DNA from 2 places in the Paenibacillus sp. 2RAB27 genome. Region 2 is predicted to be linked to the other one. Evidence: a T-box and tRNA genes for the amino acid it is inferred to sense, from the RefSeq annotation. Region 2 holds a T-box; the other holds one or more tRNA genes.
The links. The T-box of region 2 lies ahead of ileS (isoleucine--tRNA ligase). A T-box ahead of a tRNA ligase gene usually reads a tRNA of that ligase, here a tRNA-Ile.

Region 1 (3,425 bases), on a different contig from region 2:
ATACATAATATGTATTGTCCAATTCGTTTTTGTCAATGGATTGTTTCTTGTCAGCATACGTATATCTGGAGGTCGTTTCACCTTTGGCGTTTTTCGTTACCTCGTTATTCTCTTTTACTTGGTTCACTGTATCCATTTTCTGGAAATTAGACGATTGAAGCAAAATTTGATCATTATCTTTCAATGTATACAGCATCTCAACCGTATAATTGTTTAAACCACTTTCCATCATAGAAGCCGTATTTTTGACTGAACCCTTCAGCCGGTCGTACCCGGATCCAAGCATCGCATCAGCGAAAGCGGTAGATACAAATAAACAAGCTCCAACTGTGAAAGAAAGTACTGTAATTGATTTTTTGCTAAGTTTCATTTCTCTTCTCCTTTTTAAAACAATTTGCGGGAAACGTTTCCTTACTAGTTATTTTAATATACGCTTATTGAATCCATCTAAATGGATTATTAACAAAGTATTAACTCTTTCCATGACTGCGTAGAAACTAAATTTATAAGATTGGAGTATGATGAATGATGAGTGAATTTGTAAAACCGTCTAAATCAGCTGTCCTAGGAGCTGCCAATGGCATCATGTTCATGACATTTTTTGGCGCGCTCTGGGCATCCATTGGTATTGTTGGGTCACATCAACTTGGAGCTCCATGGCCACTTGTACTTTCAACTATTGTAACAATTATCTTACTGAGCGGAGCCATTTCACTTTTCGGTAAATCTAGAAGCATGAATCATGCTATTACACCGAAAGAAAAAGAAGACACGAAACGAATAAATCGAAAATTCGGTTTGATATTTGGATTGGAAGGTGTTGCGATCTTTCTTGCCAGTGTCATTTGCAATACGCTTGATCATTTTGAAGTCTTTTTCCCTGTCATGGCGATGATTGTTGGCATTCATTTCTTTCCTCTAGCTACATTATTTCGAGAAAAATTTTATTATGGTACGGGTATTGTCATGTGTATGCTAGGCATCATTTCATTGTTTTTACCCATCAACGCTACGTTCGGCAATGTGTCTATCATTATGATGTCTACGTTTATCGGTTTCGGCTCAGCCGTGACGCTATGGGTGACGGGATTGAGAATCTGGGGGACCATGCTGAAACAGTTAAAACAATAATAATTTAAAGTAAAGTGCACAGACGTTCACAAACAGAAAGCAAGCCCCTRGTTTCCATCTGTACTGATGAGAACGAGAGGCTTGCTTTGTCTCTAAAATAAATAAAAACCCTTATTTACAAGGGTTTCCGTGCTATGGGCCCAGAGGGACTCGAACCCCCGACCAATCGGTTATGAGCCGACCGCTCTAACCAACTGAGCTATAGGCCCAAATGAAATTTGGTTGCGGGGGCAGGATTTGAACCTGCGGCCTTCGGGTTATGAGCCCGACGAGCTACCGAGCTGCTCCACCCCGCGTCATGTATGCCGCTCAACAGCGACAAAAATAAATATACACCAACGGAGATGGCTTAGTCAAGCGTTAATTTTATGCATAATGGAAGCATTTATGTGTTGTATCTGACGCCAAAGCGTCCTTTCTTCGACTTATAAACCTCAACTTCCTGCGGGCACTCATACCCATAGATCCACCAATCTTCTTCCATACGTTTCGCTAAACAACCCGCTTGAAACTTCGAATCGTATAATTTGGCCCAATATATCCAGTTCATGCGTATCCCTCCATGATAGTCAGATCGTTACATTTAGCTTATCCATAAAAAGGTTCTCTTATTAGCAGGCTGTATTCGCCTACGCTCGAATATGGAAAAAGCCGTTCTATTTGACCGTATGACAAATAAAATGTGACGGTTTACAGGCATAGCAGGATTTTCCCTGTTTTTGGGGAAGTTAAGTGATGTAGACTATTTTGGCAATACAAAAAGGAGAAAACACCCATGATCGAAACAATCAAAAGCTACCTACTCACGCATAGGGATGAACATATAAACGAACTGATGGCATTCTTGCGAATTCCTAGCATAAGTGCAGTTGCACAGCACCAACCGGATATGCTGAAATGCGCGGAGTGGACGGCTCAATCTCTACAAAAGGCTGGACTTGAAAACATTGAAATTATGCCTACGAAAGGCCACCCTGTCGTTTATGCCGATTGGTTACATGCCCCCGGCAAACCGACGGTGCTGATTTATGGTCATTATGATGTGCAACCTGCTGAGCCATTAGAATTGTGGGAAACACCTCCTTTTGAACCCGTAATCCGTGATAATAAGCTGTTCAGTCGCGGTAGTACGGATGACAAAGGCCAACTGTTGCTTTATGTGAAGGTTGTTGAAGCCTTTCTACAAACGCAGGGTTCACTTCCGGTTAACGTGAAATTCTGCATCGAGGGTGAAGAGGAAATTGCTAGTAAGAATCTCCCTGCCTTTGTTGAAGAACATGCTGCGAAATTGCAAGCTGATTCCATCGTACTCTCTGATACACAAATGCACGGTCCTGGTAAACCAGCTCTGATGTATGGACTTCGCGGTCTTGCGGGTTTCGAAATCACGCTGGATGGTGCCAATAGTGATCTGCATTCGGGTCTTTTTGGCGGTGCGGTACAGAATCCGATTCACGCAATGACTAAGCTGCTCAGCTCTTTCCATGACGAAAATGGCCGTGTTGCTGTACAAGGGTTCTACGATCGTGTTATCGAACTTTCAGACAAAGAGCGCGAAGCCTTCAAGAAAGTGGAGCCGGATGAAAACAAGGTTCGCACGAATTTGAACGTCACGGAGCTCTATGGGGAGAAAGGTTTCTCCTTTTATGAACAAACGACGTCCCGTCCTACGCTTGAGATCACGTCAGTTAGTGGCGGCTTCCAAGGTGAGGGGATTAAACCCATCATTCCAAATCGCGCTACTGCCAAAATTGCATGTCGTCTCGTCGCTGCGCAGGTCCCTGAAGAAATCATGGATTTAGTCGAGACTCATATTCATACACAATCTCTTCCAGGTGTATCCGTTTCGTTAGATCGCCAATTGCGAGGGAATCCATTCATTACACCGATTGATGAACCCGTTATGGTTGCGGCGGCAGAAGCCTATGAAGAAACTTTCGGTGAGTGGCCTGTCTATACACGTAGCGGAGGGTCGATACCGATTGTCGAAGTGTTAGGTCGCGTCCTAGATGCACCTGTGGTGCTTATGGGCTTTGGGCTACCTGGGGAAAATCTTCATGCTCCGAATGAGCATTTCCATTTGATGAATTGGGACAATGGGACAGAGACGATAAGTCGTTACTGGTTGAAGCTAGCAGCATTGGCAGCGCCTACTTTAGAATCTAACTAAGCTAGGGTAAAAGGAGTAACATCTATGGGGAATCCACTACACTTGCGTGATGCACAAATAGAAGATTTAGCAGAAATCGTACGTATTTACAATTCCACGATTGCAGGACGCATGGTTACGGCCG
Region 2 (3,425 bases):
CGGTTTTGGACGACAATTCGGATACATTCGGCTGTACGTCTGAGCTGCTAGGATGGTGCCTGTAAAGAAATGCAAGTATACGTTGGAGCTCTCCTTTCAAGAGAAGAGGCTGCCAGATATCAGCGGATTGCTCATATTCACAAAGCATACCTTGCAGTTTCTGTCTCAGGAGCTCACTTTGTTCAGCACTCAAGTCATAGTGAGTTAAGAATGGATTGTTATCTGAGAGAAGTAAGCGCTCCGCTGGATCCCCAAGTAGCTCCAATCCAAACATACAGTTGAACAGAATGAGTGGACTGCCAGGATTCGCATTGATTTCATGCACTTGATAAGGAAGCAGTAGGGTAAAGGTTCCAGGTTGCATAGGATGTACTTGCCCGTTAACGGTTTCGTAACCGTAGCCCTCAACAACCAAAGAGAATTCCAAGAAATCATGACGATGGCTGGGAAAATGCTGATCAACCCGATTAATGGATAAATGAAAGGGGAATGCCCCAATATTGGGATAATCCGATAATTGCTTATTGATGGGAAATGTCATGAGAATCACTGCCTATTCAAGAAATGAGAGGTTTGTTCAAGGATTGATAGGTATAGTAAGCACACTTATTGTAACCTATTAATAGATAAGAATGAAGGAGGAACTCTCATGACCTTAACCATTGGTTCATTAACATCCAGTTCTGTTATTACAAGACATCCTGCTAACCCGATCCTCACGGCAGATTCCGTGCCCTATCCTACAGCGCTTACATTTAATGCTGGCGTTACCAAGTTCCAAGGTCAATATATCATGGTGTTCCGAAATGACCACGGCTCTGTCAAGGATCAAACGCTAGAGCCTTCGCATACAACCGATCTTGGTCTTGCCTACAGCAAAGACGGCATTCATTGGAATGTACAATCGAAACCATGTTGGAAGCTGTATGACGAAGAAATCACACGCGTCTATGACCCTCGACTTACCGTGATGGACGGACGTGTTTACATGTGTTTCGCGGTAGATACACGCCATGGTGTTAGAGGCGGGATTGCGGTAACGGATGACTTTGATAAGTTTGAAATTTTGTCAATGTCAGCACCAGACAACCGGAATATGGTTCTTTTTCCTGAGAAAATTAATGGGAATTATGTCCGTTTGGAACGCCCTTTCCCGGTTTACAGCCGAGGGAAAGATCAATTTGATATTTGGCTTTCGCATTCGCCTGATCTCAAATATTGGGGAGAAACGAATCTCGTTCTAGGTGTAGAGCATGTGCCTTACGCGAATGATAAAATTGGACCTGCCGCACCTCCAATTCGTACGTCCAAGGGATGGTTAACGACCATCCATGCCGTTGATATCGATTCAAACCGTGGTAAAAATGGCTGGGAAGCATCGTGGAAAAAGCGCTATACAGCGGGTATTATGCTGCTTGATTTGGAAAATCCGAGTAAGGTTATCGGACTTTATAAGGAGCCATTATTAGCACCGGAAGTTAGTTATGAAACAGATGGGGGCTTCCGTAATGATGTCATTTTCCCAGGTGGCATGATTCTTGAAGATGATGGTGAAGTGAAGATCTACTATGGCGCCGCTGATACAGTTGAATGTTTGGCGACAGCTCATGTGGATGATTTGGTGAAGTTATGTTTGGAAGGAAATAAATAGCGCCTGTTGACATTTGATGATGAAGATGTAAGAATGAATTAACTAAATGTTCGAATAAATTCATTGACGAGAAAGAGTATAAGGAGCCCTTGATCCACAGAGAGTTGGCACATGCTGAGAGCCAATGTTCAAGACTTCGTAGAAAATCCTCTCCGAGAAGGAAAGCTGAAGCATGTGAGTAAGCTGACCCGGGTTCCAGCCGTTACTAAGGATGCGTATGATGGTACGTAGTTAGAGGTGTCGTAAGATTATGATAGTCATAATCCTTACGGAACTAGGGTGGTATCGCGAGATGAAATCTCGTCCCTTATGGGACGGGATTTTTTGTGTTTTTCAATGAACCTTTTCGTCAAGGAACGAACGTTAAGTTGGATGAAATGAGAGGATGAGACCTATGAGAAAAGTGGATGTAAAAGAAAAAGCAAGGTCGCGAGAGCTCCGTGTTCTTGAACAGTGGAAACAGAATGACACATTTCGCAAATCAATTGAAAACAGAGAGGGACAACCCAACTTTGTTTTTTATGAAGGCCCACCAACAGCGAATGGGGAGCCGCATATCGGACATGTGCTGGGACGTGTGATCAAAGATTTCATCGGTCGTTATAAAACGATGTCAGGCTACCGCGTCATACGCAAAGCAGGGTGGGATACACATGGGCTTCCTGTAGAGCTTGGCGTAGAGAAGAAGCTAGGTATTTCTGGCAAACAGGAAATCGAATCCTATGGAGTCGCCAAATTCGTGGAGGCGTGTAAGATCAGCGTTTTCGAATATGAGAAGCAGTGGCGTGAAATGACCGAAGCGATCGCCTATTGGACGGATATGGAGAACCCTTATGTCACACTAACTAATGATTATATCGAGAGTGTTTGGCACATTTTATCCACGATTCATGCGAAAGGGCATCTGTACAAAGGTCATCGCGTAAGCCCGTACTGCCCAGATTGCCAAACAACACTCAGCTCACATGAAGTTGCCCAAGGGTATGAAGATGTGAAAGATCTGAGTGCTACTGTAAAATTCACAAGTAAGAACGCAGATGAACATTTTCTTGCATGGACGACTACGCCATGGACATTGCCTGCCAATGTCGCTTTAGCTGTCAATAAAGATGTTGATTATGTCAAAGTCAAACAGAATGGTGAAGTGTACATCGTAGCACACAACCTTGTTGATAAGATCATGAAAGGGGAGTATGAGCTCCTATCCACGCATAAAGGCGCCGAATTTGTAGGTACACCTTATATGTCACCTTTTGATTATTTTCAAGTGACGAAAGGACATATCGTCGTAGACGCGGACTATGTTAGCGACAGCAGTGGTACGGGGATCGTCCATATTGCGCCAGCTCACGGAGAAGATGATTATCGCACCGTACGCCAGCATGAATTGGATTTTGTAAATGTTGTAGATGCTAGAGGTCGCTACGTCGATCAGATCTTCGATTTTGCCGGTCGTTTTGTGAAGGATTGTGATATCGATATCGTTAAAAACTTATCTGAGCGCGGTCTGTTGTTTTCGAAGGAACGTTATGAGCATAGCTATCCATTCTGCTGGCGCTGTAAATCACCGCTGCTCTATTATGCGACGGAGAGCTGGTTCATCCAAACAACGGCTATTAAAGATCAGTTAATCGCGAACAACAGTCAAATCACTTGGTACCCTTCCCATCTGCGAGAAGGTCGGTTTGGGAAATTTTTAGAAGAACTTGTTGATTGGAATATCAGCAGAAATCGCTACTGGGGTACGCCGCTCAATGTTTGGATCTGTGAAGAC

Region 1: it has a tRNA-Ile gene. The T-box ahead of ileS (isoleucine--tRNA ligase) is inferred to sense a tRNA for this amino acid. The anticodon was not compared.

Annotation. Positions count from the first base shown of each region.
Region 1 is NZ_JBFRGR010000008.1:118,293-121,717, reverse strand. It holds gene AB4114_RS14165 (hypothetical protein) at 1-370, opposite strand, end outside; gene AB4114_RS14160 (DUF7010 family protein) at 526-1,131, shown strand; tRNA gene AB4114_RS14155 (tRNA-Ile) at 1,267-1,340, opposite strand; tRNA gene AB4114_RS14150 (tRNA-Met) at 1,351-1,427, opposite strand; gene AB4114_RS14145 (hypothetical protein) at 1,517-1,681, opposite strand; gene AB4114_RS14140 (dipeptidase) at 1,907-3,301, shown strand; gene AB4114_RS14135 (GNAT family N-acetyltransferase) at 3,326-3,425, shown strand, end outside.
Region 2 is NZ_JBFRGR010000016.1:75,156-78,580, reverse strand. It holds gene AB4114_RS21120 (AraC family transcriptional regulator) at 1-541, opposite strand, end outside; gene AB4114_RS21115 (glycoside hydrolase family 130 protein) at 650-1,651, shown strand; T-box leader at 1,706-1,962, shown strand; gene ileS (isoleucine--tRNA ligase) at 2,046-3,425, shown strand, end outside.